One region of the Lentzea flaviverrucosa genome, then DNA from elsewhere that is predicted to be linked to it. Evidence: riboswitches for the same ligand, from Rfam matches in the RefSeq annotation. Region 1 holds a riboswitch; each other region holds the start of a gene.
The links. Region 1 has a riboswitch for cobalamin ahead of DFR72_RS47200 (ribonucleoside-diphosphate reductase subunit alpha). Riboswitches for the same ligand answer to the same signal wherever they lie in the genome.

Region 1 (7,805 bases):
TCAGGAACCCGACAGGTTGCCCCCAGCAACCCGACAGGATCAGCCGAAGACGCTCCCGCACGTGATGTTGACCTGCGCTCCCGTGATCGTGCGCCCCCAGTCCGAGGCCGCGAACACCGCCGTCCGCCCCACGTCACCGAGCGTCGCCGCCCGCCCCAGCAGCGTGTCGCCGACGATGTCCTCCTCGATCGGCGCCCGGTGCTCGGCCGGAACCGACTCGGGAATCCCGCCGGTCTGCAGGGTCACCACCCGCACACCGTGCGGACCGAGCTCGGCCGCGAGCTGGCGCCGCATCGACTCCACCGCGTCGAACGCCACGAGCAGACCGCCGAGCTGCCACTTCCGGTGCGCCGACGGCTCACCGGTACCGCCGAAGAACAGGATGACGCCGGACCGCTGCCGGATCATGTGCCGCGCCGCCGCCCTGGCCGTGAGGAACTTCGACCGGACCGCCGACACGACGGGACTCAGGTAGTCGTCGACGCTCATCTCGACCATCGGCGTGCCCTGCACGTCGTTGTCGGTCGTGACGTTGACGGAGATGTCGATCCGCTCGAACGCGGCGGCGTGCCGGTCCACCGCCTGCTCGTCCAGCGCGTCGACCACGGCGTACTCGGCGCCCAGTTCGGTGGCCTTCGCCTTGAGCGTCGCCTCCGTGCGGCCGGCCAGGTGCACACTGGCCCCCGCCTCGGTGAACGCGGCGGCGATCGCGCCGCCCACGTTGCCCGCACCGCCGTAGATGACTGCGGTCTTCCCGTTGAGGTTCATCGGCTCGCCGGTCATGGCGTCGAGGCTAACGCCTACCGCAGCGCCACGCCCGCCTCGGCCGCCACCGCCTCGGCCACCGCGGTCAGCGCCGGCGAGTCGAGCTTCCACTGCTGCCAGTACAGCGGCACCGAGATGGTGCGACCCGGCACGAGGTCGACGAGACCGTCCTGGAGTTGTTGCGGCGGCACCATTCCCCAGCCGAGCCCGGCCACGATCGCCCGCACGTACACCTCGGACGACGGCACGTAGTGGCGGTGATCCGAGGCGCCGCGCCCGCGGGTCAGCGTGCGCACGAAGCGGTCCTGCAGGTCGTCGTTGCGGTCGAACACGACCACCGGCGCGTCCGGGAGCCACGACTTCGGCAGGCCGTCCCGGTAGCGCTCCACAAAGGACGACGAGGCCATTGCCGCATAACGGATCTCGCCCAGCTTGGTCACCGAGCAGCCCGCCACCGGCTCGCGCGAGGACGTCACCGCCGCCATCACCAGCCCCTGCCGCAGCAACGCCGTCGTGTGGTCCTGGTCCTCGCGGTGCAGGTCGAAGGAGATCCGCAGGTCAGGTGACACCCGTTGCAGGGCGGGCAGGAACCACGTGGCGAGCGAGTCGGCGTTCACCGCGATCGGCACCCGCACCACCGCGTCCTCGCCCAGTGCCGCGTCGAGGTCCTGGTCCAGGGCCAGCAGTTGCCGACCGTAACGGACGATCACCTCGCCCGACGGCGTCAGGCGGACCGGGCGCGCCCGCACCAGCAGCACGCGGCCAGTCCGTTGCTCCAGGGCCTTGATGCGTTGCGAGACAGCGGAAGGAGTGACGTGCAGCGCGGTGGCGGCCGCGTCGAACGTGCCCGCGTCGACGACCGCGAGCAGCGTGCGCACCAGGTCGAGATCCATCACAGCGACTAATGCTACTTAAGAATCTTTAGCTGGCCTCATCAAGACCGCGTAAATACCGTGGAACTCGTGACTGACCTGCTGCTCGGCTTCGGCACCATGATGACCCTGATCGTCGCGATCGGCGCGCAGAACGCTTTCGTGCTGCGCCAAGGACTTCGCCGGCAGGCGGTCGTGGAGGTCGTCGCCGTGTGCGCGCTTTCGGACGCGATCCTGGTCGCGGTGGGCGTCGCCGGGTTCGGCGTGATCGTGAAGAAGTTCCCGCAGGCCATCACTGTCGCCGCCGTCGTGGGCGGGATCTTCCTGCTGGGATACGGGTTTCTGGCGGCGCGCAGGGCGTTCAGGCCGTCGGCGCTCAACGCGGGAACGGAGACGAGCAGCCGGCCCGTGCTGACGGCGCTCGCGCTGACGTGGCTCAACCCGCACGTGTACCTCGACACGCTGGTGCTGCTCGGCTCGATCGCGGCCGGCCGCTGGCTGTTCGGGGTCGGAGCGGTGACGGCGAGCATCACCTGGTTCGTCGCGCTCGGGTTCGGCGCGCGGCTGCTCAGCCCGTTGTTCGCGAAGCCCCGCGCGTGGCGGGTGCTGGACGGCCTGATCGCCGCCGTGATGATCACTCTCGGGGTGACCCTGATCGCCGGGTCGTGATCATCACCAGCACCGCCGCGACGGCCAGGACACCGCTCGCCACGGGCGCCGCCGTCCCTGCGAAAAGGGACGCCGAGGCGAGCCCCGCGCTGACCAGAGCACCGATGACGACCCGAGGCCGAAGATCATCCACGTTCTCGACCCTAACCCACGACACGCGCATGTTGGGTGGTGATCAAGACCCCACCACCACATGTAGTATCTGCCGCGCTAGTGGTTCACCGACCCGACTCAACCGGGCCGGTGAGGCAAGAGGGAACCCGGTGAAAGTCCGGGACTGCCCCGCAGCGGTGAGTGGGAACGAAAGCCGTCAACGAAGCACTGGGTCGCGAGACCTGGGAAGCGACGGCCGGTAGGCGCCAGAGGTACGCCCACGAGTCCGAAGACCTGCCATTGGTGTGCGCGCAAGCCTGCGCGCACGACACGGTGCCCCGAGGGAGGGCGGCTGTGTGCACCAGTGGTGTCGACCGCTGGTGCGCGCACGCGTTTCCTCGGGCCGATCTCGGAGGAGAGAGCGTGCCCGACCGCCTTTCAGTGGTCATCGACGAAGCCTGCGCCGACCTGCCCCACGCGTCGGCCGAGGCGGTTCTGGCCGAGACCAAGCGGACCCTCTACGACGGCATCACCGACGCCGAGCTCGCACTCGCGCCGATCATGGCCGCCCGCACGATGGTCGAGCACGACCCGGACTACTCCTACGTCAGCGCCCGCCTGCTGCTGGACAAGCTCCGCACCGAGGCCTGCGGAATCCCCCTGTCGCACGCCGAGATGACCGAGCGCTACCCGGAGTACTTCGCGCAGTTCGTCCGCCACGGCATCGAGCTGGGCCAGCTCGACCCGCGTCTGGCCGACTTCGACCTGACCAGGCTCGGTGCGGCGCTCGACGCCTCCCGCGACCTGAACTTCCAGTTCCTGGGCATGCAGACGCTCTACGACCGCTACTTCCTGCACCACGACGACCGCCGCTACGAACTGCCGCAGGCGTTCTTCATGCGCGTCGCGATGGGCCTCGCCCTCGAGGAGGACGACCGGAACGCCCGCGCGATCGAGTTCTACGAGCTGCTGTCGAGCTTCGACTTCATGTGCTCGACGCCGACCCTGTTCAACTCCGGCACCACACGCCCGCAGCTCTCGTCGTGCTTCCTCACCACCGTGGACGACGACCTCGCCGCCATCTTCCACGGCATCAGCAACAACGCGCTGCTCTCCAAGTTCGCCGGCGGTCTCGGCAACGACTGGACCCCGGTGCGCGGCATCGGCGCGCACATCAAGGGCACCAACGGCAAGTCGCAGGGCGTCGTGCCGTTCCTCAAGGTCGCGAACGACACCGCGGTAGCCGTGAATCAGTGCTTCGCACCGGAGACCGGCGTCTACACCGCCGACGGAGCCAAGGCGATCAAGGACATCCGGATCGGCGACCTGGTGCTCGGTGTGAGCGGCAACTACCGCGAGGTCACTGATGTGATGCTCTACGACCAAGCCGACCCGATGGTCGAGGTGAAGGTCAAGCACTCCGTGGAGACGCTGAAAGTCACGACGGGGCACCCGTTCTACGCCATCAAGGGTGTTCCGATGGAACAAGCGAACAGCCGCACCCTCAAGTGGCTGACCGACGACAAGGTCAGGCCGGAGTGGATCGAGGCCGGCAACCTGGAGAAAGGCGACTACGTTGCCCAGGTTGTTCCGAAGGAGATCGTCCCGGTCCACGATCTGACTGACGACGACGCGCGGCTGTACGGGATCCTCTTGGGTGACGGGCATCTGTCGAAGGATGGCTACCAGTGGGGTGTGTCGGGTAACCCCGAGTTGGACGTCCATCTCGATTTCGTACAGCACTACCTCTCCGAACGCGGGATCCACTACTGGGAGAACGGCCGGGAAGAAAGCACGTACCGCCAGATCTGTTGGGCGTCCGGCCGAGGGGTCCGACGCGACTCCACAACCGGCCGCATCCTCGGAGCGGGCGAACCCACCTTGCCGTTCACCTACGGCGATCTGTACGACGAGCACCGTCACAAGCGCATCGCCCGCCGGTTCTCGCACCTCCCGCACGCGCAGACGCGGAACCTGCTCCAAGGACTCCTGGAAACAGACGGCGGGGTCTCCCGCGGCGTCGAGGTCTACTTCACCACGACGTCCCCCGCGCTGGCGGCAGGCATCCGGTACCAGTTGTTGCGCCTGGGCGTGCCGTCCGCAGGGCAGCATCGCGAACGCGAGCAGAACCACACTGGCACTCGCTCCAACGGAACTCAGATCAGCTTCTCCGGCGTGACCAAGACTTTCGACATCCGGGTTCCCGCTGTCCCAGGCATCGCCGAGCTCGTCGGCTGCCGCCCGATCACCAAGCGCAACTGGATCGAGCACGCCGGCATGGTGTTCTCGCGCGTCCGGGACGTGAGGGAGACCGAAGTCGTGCCGACGGTGTTCGACCTCAAGGTCGAGACCGACGAGTCCTACATGACCACGGCCGGTCTCGCTCACAACGGCGGGAAGCGGAAGGGCGCTGTCTGCGCCTACCTGGAGACCTGGCACATCGACGTCGAGGAGTTCCTCGACCTGCGCAAGAACACCGGCGACGAACGCCGCCGCACGCACGACATGAACACCGCGAACTGGGTGCCGGACGAGTTCATCCGCCGCGTGCGCGCGAACGGCCAGTGGACGCTCTTCTCCCCCGACGAGGTGCCGGACCTGCACGACGCGTTCGGCAGCGAGTTCGCCGAGAAGTACCGCGCGTACGAGGAGATGGCCGACAACGGCGAGATCAAGGTCTTCCGCCGGCTTCCCGCCGTCGACCTGTGGCGGCGCATGCTGACCATGCTGTTCGAGACCGGCCACCCGTGGATCACGTTCAAGGACCCGTGCAACCTGCGTTCGCCGCAGCAGCACAGCGGTGTCGTGCACTCGTCCAACCTGTGCACCGAGATCACCCTGAACACCGCCGTCGACGAGGTCGCGGTCTGCAACCTCGGCAGTGTCAACCTCGCGCGGCACGTGACAGAGGACGGCATCGACCACGCGCGGCTCGAGAAGACCGTGCGCACCGCGGTGCGCATGCTCGACAACGTGATCGACGTGAACTACTACACGATCCCGGAAGCCAGGAACTCCAACCTGAAGCACCGGCCCGTGGGCCTGGGGCTGATGGGTTTCCAGGACGCGCTGTTCACGCTCGGCACGCCGATGGCGTCGAAGGAGGCCGTCGAGTTCGCCGACCGCAGCATGGAGGAGATCAGCTACTACGCGATCTCCGCGAGCGCTGAACTGGCGCGGGAACGCGGCGCCTACGCGTCGTTCGAGGGATCTTTGTGGAGCAAGGGGATCCTGCCGATCGACTCGGTCGAGATCCTGGCCGCCACGCGCGCCGGGGGTGAGCTGGAGCAGAACCGCGAGTCCACGATGGACTGGGCGCCGGTCAGGGCGATGGCGCGCGAGGGCATGCGGAACTCGAACGTCATGGCGATCGCGCCGACCGCGACCATCGCGAACATCACCGGGGTGAACCAGTCGATCGAGCCGCTGTACCGCAACCTGTACGTGAAGTCGAACATGTCCGGTGACTTCACCGTGGTCAACCCCGGCCTGGTGCGGGCTCTCGAGCAGCGCGGGCTGTGGGACGAGCAGATGGTCTCGGACCTCAAGCTGCACGACGGCAGCCTCGGCGCGATCGACCGGGTGCCGCCGTACCTGAAGGCCCTGTACGCCACGGCGTTCGAGGTCGACAGCTCGTGGCTGGTCGAGGCCGGTTCACGCAGGCAGAAGTGGATCGACCAGGCGCAGTCGCTGAACCTGTACCTCTCCCAGCCGAGCGGCCGCAAGCTCGACGAGCTCTACCAGCTGGCGTGGCTGCGCGGCCTCAAGACCACGTACTACCTGCGCACGCAGAGCGCGACGCACGTGGAGAAGTCCACCTTGCAGGGCACCGACGGCAAGCTCAACGCCGTCTCCCCCGTCGCCGTCGACCCGAGCTGCTCCATCACCGACCCCGAGTGCGAGGCCTGCCAGTGACCGAGAACCTGATCGAGGCAGGCGCCGCGCGCGTCTCCGTCGACGACAAGGCGATGATCAACTGTCGCGCCGACGTCAACCAGCTGCTGCCGCTGAAGTACCACTGGGCGTGGGAGAAGTACCTGGCCGGCTGCAACAACGCGTGGATGCCGACCGAGGTCTCCATGCAGGCCGACATCATGCTCTGGAAGACAGCGCCCTCCTCGGGCGGCCTGACCGACGACGAACGGCTGATGATCAAGCGCAACCTGGGCTTCTTCGCGACCAGCGAGTCGTTGGTGGCCAACAACATCGTGCTCGCGGTGTACCGCCACCTCACGAACCCGGAGTGCCGCCAGTACCTGCTGCGGCAGGCCTTCGAGGAGGCCGTGCACACCCACACGTTCCAGTACGTCTGCGAGTCGCTCGGCCTCGACGACGGCGAGCTGTTCAACATGTACCGCGAGATCCCGTCCATCACGGACAAGGCGGCCTGGGCGTTGCAGTTCACGCAGCACCTGGAGGACCCGGAGTTCAGGACCGGCACGCCGGAGACGGACCAGGCGTTCCTCAAGGACCTCGTGGCGTTCTACGTGGTGTTCGAGGGCATGTGGTTCTACACCGGTTTCGCGCAGATCCTGTCGCTCGGCCGCCGCAACAAGATGGTCGGAATCGCCGAGCAGTACCAGTACATCCTGCGCGACGAGTCGATCCACCTGAACTTCGGCATCGACGCGATCAACCAGATCAAGATCGAGAACCCGCACCTGTGGAGCGACGTGTTCCAGGAGGAGGTGCGGACCATGCTCGCGGAGGGTTGTGAGCTGGAGATCGCCTACGGCCGCGACACCATGCCGAACGGCATCCTCGGCCTCAACGCCGAGCTGTGCGAGCAGTACATGCGGTTCATCACGAACCGCCGGTGCGCACAGCTCGGCCTGGAGCCGGTGTGGGAGCCGACCGAGAACCCGTTCCCGTGGATGTCGGAGATGATGGACCTGAAGAAGGAGAAGAACTTCTTCGAGACCCGGGTCATCGAGTACCAGAACGGCGGATCACTGGAGTGGTGAGCTGAGCCTCACGGCTTTGGGGAGCCCGGCCCGGTCCGCCACCGGCCACGCCAGCGGATCGGGTCCCAGTTCCACCAGCGCGGCGACCTGCAGGCGGGACCACGGGGAGATCTCGCGCGTGCCGTCCAGCACGCTCGCGGCGAACTCGCTCCACGGAACCCGCTCGGTCGAGTCGACCTCGTCCGGGTTGGGGACCGGCTCGTCGTCGGACAGCACGCGGAACACCGGGCACATCTCGTTCTCGACGACGCCGTCCATCTCCGCGCGGTAGCGGAAGGCCGGCAGCAGCAGTTCGGGTTCGGAGACCTTCATGCCGAGCTCGTCGCGCAGGCGCCGCAGCACGGCCTGGGCCATGTCCTCCTCCGGGAGGGGGTGGCCGCAGCAGGTGTTCGTCCACAGACCGGGGAAGGTCTTCTTGTGCAGTGCGCGGCGGGTGAGCACG
Region 2 (7,805 bases), on a different contig from region 1:
GCCGCACCTCGACCAGGTGCGCGAGGAGATCGTCGTGTGGGGCCGGGAGATGGGCATCCACAGCGAGGGCATCTGGGACGAGGCCAAGCACCGCGGGTTCGACCTCGCGCTGTGCTCGTCGGGGCTCGACCCGGACGCGACCCCGGCCGAGCTGTTCCTCTCGGCGTGCTGGCTGACCTGGGGCACCTATGCCGACGACGTCTACCCGTGGGTCTTCGGGCGCCTGCGCGACCTGGCCGGCCTGAAGCTGCAGACCGCACGGCTCAAGCAGTGCATGCCGCTGGACATGGTGCCGACCCTGGTGCCGGTCAACGCGACGGAACGCAGCCTGGCCGACCTGTGGCAGAAGACCGCCGGCCCCATGTCTCCCGAGTTCCGCACGACGTTCCGGCAGACCGTGGACGACATGGTCGACGCGTGGGTGTGGGAAGTCGTCAACATCCAGCAGAACCGCATTCCCGACCCGATCGACTACCTGGAGATGAGGCGGTCGACGTTCGGTTCGGAACTGACGACCTCCCTGTCGCGTTTCTCGCATTCGACGACGGTGCCGCCGGAGATCTGGGGAACTCGCGTCATCCAGACCATGGAACGGTCGGCCATGGATTACGCCTGTCTGATGAACGACGTCTTCTCGTACCTGAAGGAGATCCAGTACGAGGGCGAAGTGCACAACATGGTGAGGGTGATCGAGAACTTCCTCGGTGTCTCCCAGTCCCGCGCGTTCGAGGTGACCTACGCGTTGATGGACGCCCGCCTCGGGCAGTTCATCGCCTCGGTCGAGACGCACCTGCCGCAGATGTTCGAGGACTTCTCGCTGGACTCGGCCACACGTGCGTCGCTGACCCGCTACGCCGACGAGCTGAAGGACTGGATCGTCGCGATCCTCAACTGGCACGAGGAGACCAGTCGCTACGGCGAGGACGAGATCCGGACCCCGGTGAGCGTGGGAGCGTTCCACCAGGGGCCGTCGGGCATCGGCACGTCGGCCGCGAAGCTCTTCTCCCGGTAGTCGCGGTCAGGCGCTGACCGCCGACGGTCAGCGGACGGTCAGCGCCTGGCGGCACCTTGTGGGCAACACCGGCTCACAGGGGGCAGCACCATGAAGAACGTCCTGATCTCCGGCGCCGGCATCGGCGGGCCCGCGCTCGCGTACTGGTTGCGCCACCACGGTTTCAGCGTCACCGTCGTGGAACGGGCCCGCGGTCTGCGGCCCGGCGGCCAGGCCATCGACGTGCGCGGCCCGGCGCTGGAGGTCGTCGAGCGCATGGGCCTCGGGGAGAGGCTGCGGTCGTTGAGCACCGGCATGCGCGGCATGAACGTGGTCGACGCCGACGGCAACGAGCTGTTCCGCTCCACCACGCACACCTTGAGCGGCGGCGACCTGGCGAGCGCCGACGTCGAACTGCTGCGCGACGACCTCGCCCAGATGCTGTTCGACGCGGCGGACGGCGTCGAGTACCTTTTCGACGACACCATCACCTCGATCGACGGCACCCGCGTCACGTTCGAGAAGGCCGCCCCGCGCGACTTCGACGTCGTCGTCGGGGCGGACGGCCTGCACTCCCACGTCCGCAAGCTCGTGTTCGGGCCTGAGTCGCGGTTCATCAGCCACCTCGGCATGAACCTCGCCGTCTTCACCGCGCCGAACTTCCTCGGTCTCGACCACTGGCAGACGTTCCAGCAGGGCGGGGTCGTCGGCGGCGGGATCATGAGCGCCCGGTTGAACGCGGAATGCCGTGTGTACATGGGTTTCCACGGCGAGGTGTCGTTCGACCACCGCGACGTCGACGCCCAGCGCCGGCTGCTCGCCGAGAAGTTCGACGGCGCGGGCTGGGTGTGGCCGACCGCCCTGAAGCACATGTGGGAGGCGCCGGACTTCCACTTCGACTCGATGAGCCAGATCCGGATGGACTCGTGGTCGCGCGGCACCGTCGTGCTGCTCGGCGACGCCGGGTACTGCGGGTCGCCGATGTCCGGGCAGGGCACCAGCATGGCGCTGGTCGGCGCGTACGTGCTGGCCGGTGAGCTCGCGAAGGACCCGTCGGCCGCCTTCCAGCGCTACGAGGAGCTCCTGCGGCCGTACGTGACCGCGAACCAGGACATGGCGCTGCGGAACGTGGAGACCGGCGGGGCGCCGGGTGACGACTTCGCCGAGATCGTGAACAGCCTCAGCCTCCCCGGCTACTGACCGGCCGGCGGAGGTGATGATCAATGGCTCAGCTCACAGCCATTTGACTCGAATTGATCCCTCCCGCACGATCCATGGTTGACAACAGCATCCGCACGCCGCGGGGGAAGCCGGTGGAACTCCGGCACTGACCCGCAACGGTGATAGTCCGACTGCCCGTGGCGTGCGGTAGCTCCACCGACCCGTCGAGGACAGCGGGCATGGGAGGCGCAGTGATCAGGAGATCCGCGTTGGTCGCCTTGGTGGCGACCGCGCTGGTGGCGACACCCCAGGCACAGGCGGCGGAACCTTCGCCGGGAACGTGGCTGGTCAGCCAGTTCAGCGAGGGCGATCGGCTGCTCCGCTTCCCCGCAGACCCCAGCTCCGGTGATCCCGGGCTGACGGCGGACGGCGTCTACGCGCTGGCCGCGGCCGGTGTGGGCAGGTCGACCGCGGTGAAGGCCTCCGCGTGGCTGGCCGAGCCGGCGCAGCTGCAGACGTTCGCCGGGGACGGCGAGGCCGAGTCGTACGTCGGCGGCCTCACGAAGCTCGCGCTGGTCGCGCAGGCGCTGGGGCAGGATCCCACGGCCTACGGCGGTGCCGACCTGCTCGGACGGCTCGTGGCGTTGCAGGACGACACCGGCCGGTACCGCGACAGGACGGATCCGGCGTACGAGCAGACCAACGCCTTCACCCAGGCGCTCGCGATCATCGTGCTGCACCGGGCGGGCAAAGACGTGTCCGCCGCGGTGGAGTTCCAGGCGTCCACGGCCTGTCCCGACGGCGGGTTCCCGATCGCGTTCGGCCTGCCGGCGTGCAAGTCCGATGTGGACGGAACCGCGATGGTGCTGCAGGCACTGCTCGCGGCCGGCGAGAAGGACAAGTCCGCCGCGGCCGTCGAGTGGCTGGTGAAGCAGCAGCAGGCGGACGGCGGGTTCCAGGCCATGGAGCCGCCGACGAACGCCAACACCACCGGCCTCGCGGTCGGCGCACTGCTCGCCGGTGGCCGCAAGGCCGCCGCGGACAAGGCCGTGGCATACCTGAAGACGTTGCAGATCGGCTGCACCGGACCTGCCGACCAGCGCGGCGCGATCGCTTTCGACAGCACGGGTTTTGACGCTGGAACGGTCGTGCGCGCGACCACGCAGGGCATGCTCGGGCTCGCCCGCGTGAGCCTCGCCGAGGTGTCCGCGTCGTCTGCGACCCCCGGTGTGCCGCCGATCGACTGCACCACGACCACCACAACACCACCTCCGGCCACCACCACGCCGGTGGCACCCGCTCCCGGCGGTCCCGCCGAAGCACCGGCCGATCCGCCGCTCGCCGTCACCGGACCCGACCAGGCCGTGCCGCTGACCCTGTTCGGTTCTTTCGCGGTGCTGGCCGGCGCCGTCCTCCTGCTCGTCTCCCGTCGTCGGAAGGGTGGTGCGTGATGCGCCGCATGCTCGCCGTTCTCGCGCTGGTCGCGAGTTCGTTCGTGGTCACGTCTGCCGCCTCCGCCGCGTCCTGCGCCAACGTCAAGGTCGTGGTGGACTTCACCTCGTTCGGCGGCGGCGTCCAGACGGCCTGCACCACGGTCGACCCGAGTTCGGGCATCGTGGCTTTGCAGAACGTGAAGTTCGTGGTCGGGTACGTGCCTCGCCAGCCCGGTTTCGTGTGCACGATCAACGCGCTGCCGAACCCGTGCAACGGCGCCCCGACCACCGCGTACTGGTCGTACTGGCACGGCACGCCCGGCGGCACCTGGACCTACAGCAGCTCGGGCGCCGGCAGCTACAACCCGGCTCCCGGCACCGTCGAGGGCTGGTCCTTCGGCGCGGGCACCGCACCGAGCACCACCCCGTGAAGAGGCTCTTCCTCGCGCTGGCACTGGTAGCCGCGTTCGTACCGGTGCCGGCGTTCGCGGCCGGTTGTGACGGCGTGACCGTCGTCGTGGACTACCGCGGCCTCGGCGGCGGCGTGCAGCAGGGCTGCGCGCCGGGCACCCCGGCCTCCGGTGTCGCGGCACTGACCGCGGCCGGTTTCGGCTACACCTACGCGTCGCGGCAGGCCGGTTTCGTCTGCCGCATCGGCGGAAGGCCGGGCACGGACGCCGACAAGTGCGTCAACGCCTCGCCCGCCACCGCGTACTGGTCGTACTGGCACGCACCGGCGGGTGGCTCCTGGTCGTACAGCAACCAGGGCGCCGCGACCTACGTGCCGGCCCGTGGAACCGTGGAGGGGTGGGCGTTCGGCGCCGGTGAGCAGCCCGGCATCGCACCGCCCGCCGCCCCGGCCCCGCCCGCACCGCGGCAACCGGCACCTCCGCAGCCACCGGCCGGGCAACCTCCTGCGCAGCGACCGCCGGCCGTGACCACGACGGCGACGACCACCGCGCCGCCGGCCTCTTCTTCCGCTGCCACACCGTCTTCCCCGGAGTCGGCACCACCGTCGTCGACGACGGCGTCATCGGTGGAGACTTCGGTTCCCGCGGTGGCGGAGAAGGCGCAGCAGGTGGAGGAGAAGTCCGGCCCGAGCTGGTTGTGGACCCTGCTGGGAGTGCTGGTGATCGCGGCACTCGTGGTGGCGGGGTTGCTCGTCGCACGGCGTCGCCGCGCCGCGGAAGACGCGTAGGGCCGGTGGGGTGAAGCTGCACTCCGGTGCGTGGTGGCTGTGGGCCCTCGGGCTCGCCACCGCGGCCAGCCGCACGACCAACCCGTTGCTGCTGGGCCTGGTCCTGGCCGTGGCGGGCGTGGTCGTCGTGACCTGCCGTGCGAACACGCCGTGGGCCGGCACCTACGGCGTGTTCCTCAAGTTCGGTCTGCTGATCATCGGCCTGCGCGTCCTTCTGCACGCGTTCCTGGGCGGCGTCACCGGTCCGACCGTGCTGTTCACGCTGCCGCAGGTCCCGCTGCCGGACTGGGCCCAGGGCATCCGCGTCGGCGGCCCGGTCAGCGCGGAGGGCCTGGTTTTCGCGCTGTACCAGGGATTGCTCCTCGCGACGATCCTCAGCTGCGTCGGCGCCGCCAACGCCCTCGCGAACCCCAGGAGGTTGCTGCGGTCGTTGCCGGCCGCGTTGTACGAGGTGAGCGTCGCCGTCGTGGTGGCGCTGACCGTGGCGCCGCAGCTGGTCGCGTCCGCACGGTCGGTGCGCAGGGCGCGGCAGCTCAGGGGTGACACGGCCAGGGGAGCGCGGGCGATCCGCACGATGCTGGTGCCGGTGCTGGAGGACGCGCTCGACCGGTCGCTGGTGCTGGCCGCCTCTATGGACTCGCGCGGCTACGGGCGCACGGCCGGTATCTCGCGCAAGGACCGGGTGCTCACCGGGACGTTGGTGCTGGCAGGGCTGTTCGGGCTCTGCATCGGCACGTACGGGTTGCTGGCGGGTGCCTGCACGGGCTGGCCGTTGCTCGCACTAGGTGGCGTGCTGGCGATCGCGGGCCTGCGGGTCGGCGCGCGCCGGGTGCCGCGCACGCGGTACCGGCCGGACCGGTGGTCGCCCACCGCGATCGGGGTGGCGGCGAGCGGGATGGCGGGGGCGGTCGTGCTGGTGTTCTCGGCCGATCCGGCGCTGTCACCGTCGACGGTTCCCCTGCAGGTGCCGGAACTGCCGCTGGTTCCCGCGCTGGGAGTGCTCCTGGCGCTGGCGCCCGTGGTGATCGCGAGGGAGACATGATCAGGTTCGAGGACGTCACGATCACCTACACCGGGCAGCCGGTGCTCGCGGACATCTGCGTGGAGATCCCCGAAGGCGAGCTGTGCCTCGTCGTCGGCCGCACCGGTTCCGGCAAGTCGACCTTTCTGCGCGCGATCAACGGCCTCGTCCCGCACTTCAGCGGCGGCACGCTCGCCGGACGCGTCCTGGTCGACGGCCGCGACACCGCCACGCACCCGCCGCGCGAACTGGCGGACGTGGTCGGGTTCGTCGGCCAGGACCCGGTGGCGGGCTTCGTCGCGGACAACGTCGAGGACGAGCTCGCCTATTCGATGGAGTCACTGGGTCTCACGAACGACGTCATGCGCAAGCGCGTCGAGGAGACCCTCGACCTGCTGGGCCTCGCCGCCCTCCGCGACCGTCCACTCGCGACACTGAGCGGCGGTCAGCAGCAACGGGTCGCGATCGGCGCCGCGCTCACCGCGCACCCGCGGGTCCTCGTCCTCGACGAACCCACCTCGGCGCTCGACCCCGGCGCCGCCGAGGACGTTCTCGCTGCCGTGCAAAGACTTGTGCACGACCTCGGCATGACCGTCGTGATCGCCGAACACCGCCTCGAACGCGTGGCGCAGTACGCGGACCGCGCGCTCCTGCTGCCGCAGGGCAAGATCGGGGACGTCGGCGAGATCCTCGCGGCGGCTCCGGTCGCGCCACCGGTCGTCCGGCTCGCACAGTTCGCCGGCTGGGAGCCGGTGCCGGTCTCGGTCCGCGACGCGCGCCGCCGTGCCGCACCCCTGCGCGCCCGGCTCCCCGAGCCCGAGGTCGAAACCGTGGCGAAGACCAGCCCGGTCCTCGAAGCACGCGAAGTCGTTGTCCGGTACGGAGATGTCCAGGCCGTGCGCGGCGTGACGCTCGACGTCGGCAAGGGTGAACGCGTCGCGCTCATGGGGCGCAACGGTTCCGGCAAGTCGTCGCTGCTCTGGGCGGTGCAGGGCAGCGGCAAACGCACGTCCGGCACCGTGGCCGTCGCGGGCGCCGACCCGAAAACGCTGAAGCCCGCCGAACGACGGCAGGCCGTGGCGCTGGTGCCGCAGCAGCCGTCCGACCTGCTCTACCTCGAAACGGTCGCGCAGGAGTGCGCCCAGGCCGACTCCGAGACCGGGCAACCCGCCGGAACGTGCCGGGAACTGCTGCAGGGCCTGGCCTCCGTGCCGCCGGACGCCCACCCGCGCGACCTGTCCGAAGGCCAGCGGCTCGCGCTGGTGCTCGCGGTGGTGCTGACCGGAGCCCCGGACGTCCTGCTGCTCGACGAACCGACGCGCGGCCTCGACTACCCGGCCAAGGAGGCGCTCGCCCAGGTCCTCAAGAACCTGCCGGGCACCACCGTCCTGGCCACGCACGACGTCGAGTTCGTCGCCGAGTACGCCACCCGCGTGGTCGTGATGGCCGAGGGCGAGGTCGTCGCGGACGGCCCGGCGCGCGAGGTCGTGACGTCGTCGCCGATCTTCGCCCCGCAGGTCAGCAAGGTCCTCGGGCCGTGGCTGACGGTCGCGGACGTCGAGGCCGCCCTGTGATCGCGATCGGCAGGCGCTCGGTGGTCGCACTGGCGGTGTCCGGGGTGATCGGGCTGGCCGCGTTCACCTGGCCGCTCGTCGTGGCGCCGGCCAGCGACATCGCGCACGGCGGTGACGCGCCCTGGACGTTCGCGCTGCTGCTGCCGCTGGTGCTCGCGGTCGTGCTCGCCGAACTGAGCGACAAGGGCATGGACTCCAAGGCGATCGCGATGCTGGGCGTGCTGTCCGCGCTCGGCGCCGCGATCCGGCCGCTCGGACCGGGCACCGCCGGCATCGAGACGGTCTTCTTCCTGATGGTGCTCGGCGGCCGGGTGTTCGGGCCGGGGTTCGGGTTCGTGCTGGGCAACACCACGCTGTTCGCGTCGGCCCTGCTGACCGGCGGCGTCGGGCCGTGGCTGCCGTACCAGATGCTCGGCGCGGCCTGGGT
Region 3 (7,805 bases), on a different contig from region 1:
GGTGTCCTCGCTGTACCAGGCCGTTCCGTTCACACAGGACGCTTCGGTGCTGATGATCGGCGAGCGCACGAACGCCAACGGCTCCAAGGCGTTCCGCGAGGCGATGCTGGCGGAGAAGTGGGAGGACTGCATCGAGATCGCGCGCGACCAGACGCGCGAGGGCGCCCACCTGATCGACCTCTGCGTCGACTACGTCGGCCGCGACGGTGAGGCGGACATGCGTGCGCTGGCGTCGCGGCTGGCCACCGCGTCGACGTTGCCGATCGTGCTCGACTCCACCGAACCGGGCGTGCTCCAGGCCGGTCTGGAGTGCCTCGGCGGCCGCAGCGCCGTCAACTCGGTCAACTACGAGGACGGCGACGGGCCGGACTCCCGGTTCCAGAAGATCATGCGGCTCGTCTCCGAGCACGGCGCGGCGGTCGTGGCGCTGTGCATCGACGAGGAGGGCCAGGCCCGCACAGCCGAGTGGAAGGTCCGCGTCGCCACCCGGCTGATCGAGGACCTCACGACGAACTGGGGCATGCGCGTCGACGACATCATCGTCGACTGCCTGACGTTCCCGATCTCCACCGGCCAGGAGGAGGTGCGCCGCGACGCCGTCGAGACGATCGAGGCGATCCGCGAGCTCAAACGCCGCCATCCGGACGTGCAAACGACTTTGGGCCTGTCGAACGTCTCCTTCGGACTCAACCCGGCCGCGCGCCAGGTGCTGAACTCCGTTTTCCTGCACGAATGCGTGCAGGCGGGCCTCGACACCGCGATCGTGCACGCGTCCAAGATCGTGCCGATGGCCCGCATCCCCGACGAGCAGCGCGCGGTGGCCCTCGACCTCGTCTACGACCGCCGCCGCGAGGGCTACGACCCGTTGCAGAAGCTCATGGAGCTGTTCGAGGGCGTCACGACGAAGTCGAACTCCGCCACGCGGGCTCAGGAACTGGCCGCGCTGCCGTTGTTCGAACGCCTGCAGCGCCGGATCGTCGACGGCGAGCGCAACGGCCTGGAAGCCGACCTGGATGCCGCGTTGGACGAGCGCCCGGCGTTGCAGATCATCAACGACACGTTGCTCGCCGGCATGAAGACCGTCGGCGAACTCTTCGGTTCCGGCCAGATGCAGCTGCCGTTCGTGCTGCAGTCCGCGGAGGTCATGAAGACCGCCGTCGCGCACCTCGAACCGCACATGGAACGGTCTGACGACGGCGGCAAGGGCCGGATCGTGCTCGCCACCGTGAAGGGCGACGTCCACGACATCGGCAAGAACCTCGTCGACATCATCCTGTCCAACAACGGCTACGAGGTCGTGAACATCGGCATCAAGCAGCCGATCAACACGATCCTGGAGGCCGCGGAGGAGCACCGCGCGGACGCGATCGGCATGTCCGGCCTGCTGGTCAAGTCGACCGTGATCATGAAGGAGAACCTCGAGGAGATGAACTCCCGAGGCGTCGCCGCGCGGTGGCCGGTGCTGCTGGGCGGGGCGGCGTTGACGCGTGCGTACGTCGAGAACGACCTGACGGAGATGTACTTCGGCGACGTCCGCTACGCCCGTGACGCGTTCGAGGGCCTGCGGCTGATGGACGCGATCATGGCGGCCAAGCGCGGCGAGACCCCGCTGGTGGATTCCGAGGCCCAGGCGAAGGTCCTGGAGCGCAAGGCCCGCCGTGAACGGTCGCTGCGCATCGCGGCGGCCCGCAAAGCCGTTGCGGGTGCAGAGGAAGTCGTGTCCGGCCGCTCGGAAGTGGCGGCCGACAACCCGATCCCGGTGCCGCCGTTCTGGGGCAGCCGGGTCGTGAAGGGCATCCCGGTCGCGGAGTACAGCGCTCTGCTGGACGAGCGCGCGACGTTCATGGGGCAGTGGGGCCTCAAGGGCAGCCGCGGCGGCGGCCCGACCTACGAGGAACTGGTCGAGACCGAAGGGCGTCCACGCCTGCGCTACTGGATGGAACGCCTTGCCACGGAAGGTGTTCTTGCCCACGCCGCGGTCGTCTACGGCTACTTCCCGTGCGTCTCCGACGGTGAGGACGTGGTCATTTTGGAGGAGCCCTCCGCCAGGTCCGCTGAACGCTTCCGGTTCACTTTTCCGCGCCAGAAAAGGGATCGCCGCCTCTGCCTGGCGGACTTCTGGCGTCCTCGCGACGCCGGCGAGGTCGACGTGATCGCGTTCCACCTCGTCACGATGGGCCAGCCGATCGCCGACTTCGCGAACGAGCTGTTCGCCAAGAACGCGTATCGTGAGTACCTGGAAGTCCACGGACTGGGGGTCCAGCTCACCGAGGCGCTGGCCGAGTACTGGCACAAGCGGGTCCGCGAGGAACTCGTCTGGCCGGCAGGCGGCACCGTCGCCGCCGAAGACCCGGCCGACGTCGAGGAGTACTTCAAACTCGGCTACCGCGGCGCGCGTTACTCGTTCGGCTACGGCGCCTGCCCCGAGATGGAAGACCGCGCGCGCATCGTCGAGCTCCTGGAGCCGTCGCGCATCGGGGTCACGCTGTCCGAGGAACTCCAGCTACACCCGGAACAGTCCACCGACGCCTTCGTGGCGCACCACCCGGAGGCGAAGTACTTCAATGTCTGACTTGCAGGCTGTCCTGTGGGACATGGACGGCACGCTGCTGGACTCCGAGAAGCTGTGGGACATCCCGCTCTACGAGTACGCGGAGAAGCTCGGCGGCGTCCTGTCGCTGGAGACCCGTGAGCGCATGGTCGGCAGCAACGTGCCCACCACCATGCGCCTGCTGTTCGCCGACGTCGGCATCGAACCCACCGAGGCCGACATGGCCGACGGCGCCGCGTGGATCTCACGCCGCACCGAAGAGGTCTTCCGCACCGGCCTGCCGTGGCGTCCGGGTGCCCAGGAGGCGCTGCGGTCCGTGCGCGAGTCGGGCGTGCCGATGGCGTTGGTGACGTCGACCGAGCGCTCGCTGACCGAGGTCGCGCTGGACACGATCGGACGGGACCTGTTCGACGTGACCGTGTGCGGCGACGAGGTGGACGGGCTGAACAAGCCGCTGCCCGAGCCGTACCTGAAGGCGGCCCGGCTGCTGGGCGTGGACCCGGTGCGCTGCGTCGCGATCGAGGACTCGCCGACCGGGGTGGCCGCGGCCGTCGCCGCCGGGTGCACCGTGCTGGTCGTGCCGTGCGACGTCGAGGTCGAGGCGGGGGAGCGGCGGATCTTCCGCGACTCGCTCGTGGGCGTGGACGTCGACGTGCTGAAGGCCCTCTAGCCGGTGGTGCGGGGTGGCCGCTGGTCGCGACCACCGCGCACCGTCACGCGACTGCGGCCTTTTCGGAGGCCTTGACCCTCCGCGTGGCCGGATCGATCAGCAGGCCGAACACCACGCCGATGCCGACGTAGAGCGTGGCGAGCTGGGCGAGCGAGCTGAGGCGGAACTGCCACAGCACGTTCACCGGCATGTCCGCGGGGATCGTGTCCGGAGGCGCGGGGAACGCCAGCAGCACCACCGCGGCGGCCGCGGCCACCGCGAGGAGCACGGCCGTCGTCCGCACCGGCTGCGACTGAGCGCGCAGCTGCTCGGCGAGCCAGCTGGCGGCCCACACGATCACCAGACCGGCCACCACCACACCGAGGTAGAGCGCGGTCCGGTAGTTCACCGTCTCCGGGTCGCCCACGGCGGGCGGGTTGGCCGGGTACTTGAGCCACGGCAGCAGCGCCACGGCACCGAACACCGCGGCACCGAACGCGAAGCTGCGGCTGAACGGCGTGCTGCCGGTGAACCAGCGCTTCGACAGCGCGTAGGCCGTGGCGAACACCAGGCCCACCGCGATGCCGACGATCACCACGCCGAGCATGCCGCCCACGATCTGGGTGCCGCGGCTGACGAGCTCTTCCTCGCCACCGTGCGAATGGCCGGCTTCCTCACCGGCGGGTGCCCGGGCCTCCTCGACCGCGAGCGCGGCACGAATCGGGATCTCGGTCACCAGGAGCTGCACCAGCGCGGACGCGACACCGGCGATACCGCCGGCCGCGACTCCGCGCAGCGCGAGGGACTTGTACGTCGTCGTCATCTGCTTGATCAGTGGGTCTGATCAGTGGCAGGGGACGCCGAGGGCGTGGCGGCCGTCGTGGAAGAACTCGTGCAGCAACCCGGAACTCGCGCCGAGCGCGAGGCCGTTCTCCTGCAGGACCAGGTAGGTCACGATCAGGCCGAGCACTGAGACGGCGAAGGCCCATTTGGGCACGCGGACGGCGGACAGGCTTGCAGCGGGGCTCGTCATGACGGGCTCCTCCATACCTCGTGGAAGGTCAACTCTCCTTGCGGCGCCGCAGCCGGTCTCCTGACTCCCGGATCAACGCTGCCCCCGCGTCTTCCCAGTCCCGGAGGGGACCAGTGACGTGCTCGGCGGGGATCGCTTCCCGGTCACAGTGGCGAGGACCGCGCCGGATTCTCACCGGCTTCCCGTCACTGCGGCGCGTGCACCGTAAGTTGATCGGCTCGTCGAGCACAACCGGCCATAAGAGTTGTTGCGTTGCTCACTTCACGAGTGGACAGTCACCACACTTCCCACCTGCGGCGACGCGGTAGTAGAGACAGCAGCTCCTGCGCCGGAAAGTGACCTCGCCGGGAAAACTCAGGAATTCTCCCGCCTGTTCGAACGGCGGCGCGCTCATGAGCCGTTCGCCCCGTTCTTCCGCTTCCTCCTCCGTGAGCATGCGTGCGCGCACAACCATTTTCAGCGCGCCCGCGATGTTCGACATCGCATTGCCCCACAACAATCCGCGCGCCACCGGCGTGACCTGCTGGATCGCTTCCACCACCGGTTCGAGCGCCTCCGCGGCCTGCGGGCCCAGTCGCGGCTGGTCGATGCGGACGCTCAGGCCGTTCGCGGGGTGGTGCTGCCACCACAGGTTCTCCGGGCGCACGTCGATGGGGATGTTCGCGGCGGTAAGCGGGCTGAGCAGCCGTGCCGTGTAGCTGAGGAAGAACAGGCTCGCCGCCACGCGCGGTTCGTCGGCTTTGTACCGGTCGGCGATGGCGTCGATCGTGGTCTTGAGCGCCGGGCCCTCCAGAAGTGCCGTTCCCGGCAGCCAGGAATCGTCGGGCCTGCCCACGTCGAGGGCGAAGAACGGGTTGATCCCGCGCACGCGGCGCAGCGCTTCGAGTACCTCGGCGAACTCAGACACGAAGTTCACGCTACCGAGTGGAATCACTTCGCCAGGCACAGAAGCCCCGATCAGGAGGCGGACTGGTCGGCTAGCTTGAGATCGTGAGGACGGCCTACCGCTGCCGGGCCTATCCGGACCCAGACCAGATCGCGATGCTGAACCGTACTTTCGGGTGCGTGCGACTGGTGTGGAACAAGACTCTTGCCGAGCGGTCGCACCGCTACCGCACCGAGGGCAAGACCACCTCGTACCGGGAGACCGACGCCGCCCTCACTGCCTGGAAGCGCACCGACGACCTGGCCTTCTTGTCCGAAGTGTCCTGTGTGCCTCTGCAGCAGACGCTGCGTCACCAGTACACCGCGTACCGGAACTTCTTCGCCGGACACGCGCGGTTCCCGCGCTTCAAGTCGCGGACGGGCCGGCAGTCGGCGCACTTCACCCGCTCGGCGTTCCGCATGCGTGACGGTCAGCTGCATCTGGCCAAGACCACGGGACCGATGCACTTCGTGTGGTCGTTCGATCAGGTGAATCTGGCCACGCTTGAGCCCAGCATGGTCGTCGTCGCGCGAGGGCCTGACCACCGCTGGTACGTCACGTTCACAGTCGACATCAGCGACCCTGTGCCGCTGCCTGCTACCGGCCACGCCGTCGGTCTGGATCTCGGCGTGAAGGACTTCGTCGTCACGAGCGACGGCCAACGGATCGCCAATCCTCGGTATCTGGAACGCAAGGCGCACAACCTCGCCCGCTACCAGCGGCGTCTGGCTCGTGCGCAACGTGGCTCCAACAACCGCGTGAAAGCCAAGCGAAGAGTTGCTGCCGCGCACCGCAAGGTCTGCAATGCTCGCCGCGATTTCCTGCATCGCACCAGTACTCGCCTCGTCCGAGGTGCTGATGTCATCGCGATTGAGGATCTCGCGGTTGCGAACATGATTCGAAACCGGCGGATGGCGCGCGCGATCAGTGACGTGGCGTGGGGCGAGTTCCGGGCGATGCTGCAGTACACGGCGCATCGCGCCGGACGGACACTCCTGATCGCCGATCGCTGGTGTCCCAGCAGCAAGACGTGCTCAGCCTGCGGACATCTGCTGGCTGAGCTCAGTCTGTCCGTTCGACACTGGACGTGTCCGAACTGTCGCACTCGGCACGACCGGGACCTCAACGCGGCGAAGAACATCCTTGCGGCTGGTCGAGCCGTAGCCCGGCAAGTCACGGGCGATGCCTGTGGAGCTGACGTGAGACGGCGAGGGTTCGCCCTTCCGCTGTCAGCTGTGAAGCAGGAACCCCGCGTCGTGAGGCGCGCCTGATGGCGTCCGACATGAGTCGGACGGGGCTCCTCACCCGCGGGTGAGGAGAAAGTCAAGTCCATGGCCTGGGACAGATGCGACCGCGGTGTGGACGGGGGTCGCCGGGATGGGAGGATGTCGTGCCGTGAAGACCTTCGATTCCCTGTTCGCTGAACTGACCGAACGAGCCGCCACCAAGCCGGAGGGTTCCGGCACCGTCGCTGCGCTCGAGGCCGGGGTCCATGCGCAGGGGAAGAAGGTCCTGGAGGAGGCGGGCGAAGTCTGGATCGCCGCCGAGTACGAGTCCGACGAGAAGCTCTCCGAGGAGATCTCGCAGCTGCTCTACCGCCTCCAGGTGCTCATGCTGGGCCGTGGCCTCACGCTCGAAGACGTCTACAAGTACCTCTGACGGAAGACTTTCACATGCTGCGCGTAGCAGTCCCGAACAAGGGCGCGCTCGCTGAACGCGCCTCCGCCATGCTCACCGAGGCCGGTTACCGGCAGCGGCACGAGCCGCGTGACCTGACCGTGCTCGACAACAACAACGAGGTCGAGTTCTTCTTCCTGCGTCCCAAGGACATCGCGATCTACGTGGCGTCCGGTGACCTGGACCTCGGCATCACCGGCCGCGACCTGGCCGCCGACTCGGGTGCCGACGACAACGGCTCCTCCGTCGAGGAGCTGCTGGCGCTGGGCTTCGGCTCGTCGACCTTCCGCTACGCCGGGCCTCGCGGCACGGACTGGAAGGTCTCCGACCTCGAAGGCAAGCGCCTGGCCACCGCGTACCCGAAGCTCGTGGGCCGCGACCTCAAGGCCCGTGGCATCACCGCGAAGGTGATCCGTCTCGACGGCGCCGTGGAGATCTCGATCCAGCTGGGCGTGGCCGACCTGATCGCCGACGTCGTGGGCTCGGGCCGGACGCTCAAGCAGCACGACCTGGTGCCGTTCGGCGATCCGATCTGCGAGTCCGAGGCGATCCTGATCCACCGCAACGGCTCCGAGGTCACCGCGGCCAAGAAGCAGCTGACAGCCCGCCTGCAGGGCGTCGTGTTCGCGCAGCAGTACCTGATGCTCGACTACGACTGCCCGCGTTCCCTCCTCGAGGCCGCGATCGCGCTGACCCCGGGCCTGGAGTCACCGACCGTCGCGCCGCTGGCCAACCCGGACTGGTCGGCCGTGCGGGCGATGGTGTCGCGCAAGGAGGCGAACAAGGTGATGGACGAGCTGGCCGCCATCGGTGCCAAGGCCGTGCTGGCCTCGGACATCAGGTTCTGCCGGCTGTGATCACGGAGCACGCCCTGCTGGACGTGCTGCCGGGTTCGGCCGAGGAGTTCGAGTGGGCGTTCGGCGAGGCGCGGGAGCTGATCTCCGCCTCGCCGGGCTTCCGCGGCCTCGAA

Region 2: another riboswitch for cobalamin. It lies ahead of DFR72_RS28850 (prenyltransferase/squalene oxidase repeat-containing protein); the one in region 1 lies ahead of DFR72_RS47200 (ribonucleoside-diphosphate reductase subunit alpha).
Region 3: another riboswitch for cobalamin. It lies ahead of DFR72_RS33445 (CbtB domain-containing protein); the one in region 1 lies ahead of DFR72_RS47200 (ribonucleoside-diphosphate reductase subunit alpha).

Annotation. Positions count from the first base shown of each region.
Region 1 is NZ_QQAU01000012.1:129,302-137,106, forward strand. It holds gene DFR72_RS31590 (SDR family NAD(P)-dependent oxidoreductase) at 40-768, opposite strand; gene DFR72_RS31595 (LysR family transcriptional regulator ArgP) at 801-1,658, opposite strand; gene DFR72_RS31600 (LysE/ArgO family amino acid transporter) at 1,758-2,306, shown strand; cobalamin riboswitch at 2,504-2,715, shown strand; gene DFR72_RS47200 (ribonucleoside-diphosphate reductase subunit alpha) at 2,823-6,314, shown strand; gene DFR72_RS31610 (ribonucleotide-diphosphate reductase subunit beta) at 6,368-7,363, shown strand; gene idi (isopentenyl-diphosphate Delta-isomerase) at 7,349-7,805, opposite strand, start outside.
Region 2 is NZ_QQAU01000010.1:167,777-175,581, reverse strand. It holds gene DFR72_RS28860 (terpene synthase family protein) at 1-1,012, shown strand, start outside; gene DFR72_RS28855 (FAD-dependent monooxygenase) at 1,103-2,191, shown strand; adenosylcobalamin-variant (AdoCbl-variant) riboswitch at 2,286-2,357, shown strand; gene DFR72_RS28850 (prenyltransferase/squalene oxidase repeat-containing protein) at 2,392-3,603, shown strand; gene DFR72_RS28845 (hypothetical protein) at 3,603-4,016, shown strand; gene DFR72_RS46445 (hypothetical protein) at 4,013-4,783, shown strand; gene DFR72_RS28835 (CbiQ family ECF transporter T component) at 4,794-5,825, shown strand; gene DFR72_RS28830 (ABC transporter ATP-binding protein) at 5,822-7,378, shown strand; gene DFR72_RS28825 (ECF transporter S component) at 7,342-7,805, shown strand, end outside.
Region 3 is NZ_QQAU01000013.1:212,142-219,946, reverse strand. It holds gene metH (methionine synthase) at 1-2,572, shown strand, start outside; gene DFR72_RS33455 (HAD family hydrolase) at 2,565-3,221, shown strand; gene DFR72_RS33450 (CbtA family protein) at 3,265-4,023, opposite strand; gene DFR72_RS33445 (CbtB domain-containing protein) at 4,045-4,233, opposite strand; cobalamin riboswitch at 4,267-4,441, opposite strand; gene DFR72_RS33440 ((2Fe-2S)-binding protein) at 4,490-5,140, opposite strand; gene DFR72_RS33435 (RNA-guided endonuclease InsQ/TnpB family protein) at 5,224-6,429, shown strand; gene DFR72_RS33430 (phosphoribosyl-ATP diphosphatase) at 6,554-6,817, shown strand; gene hisG (ATP phosphoribosyltransferase) at 6,832-7,692, shown strand; gene DFR72_RS33420 (antibiotic biosynthesis monooxygenase family protein) at 7,689-7,805, shown strand, end outside.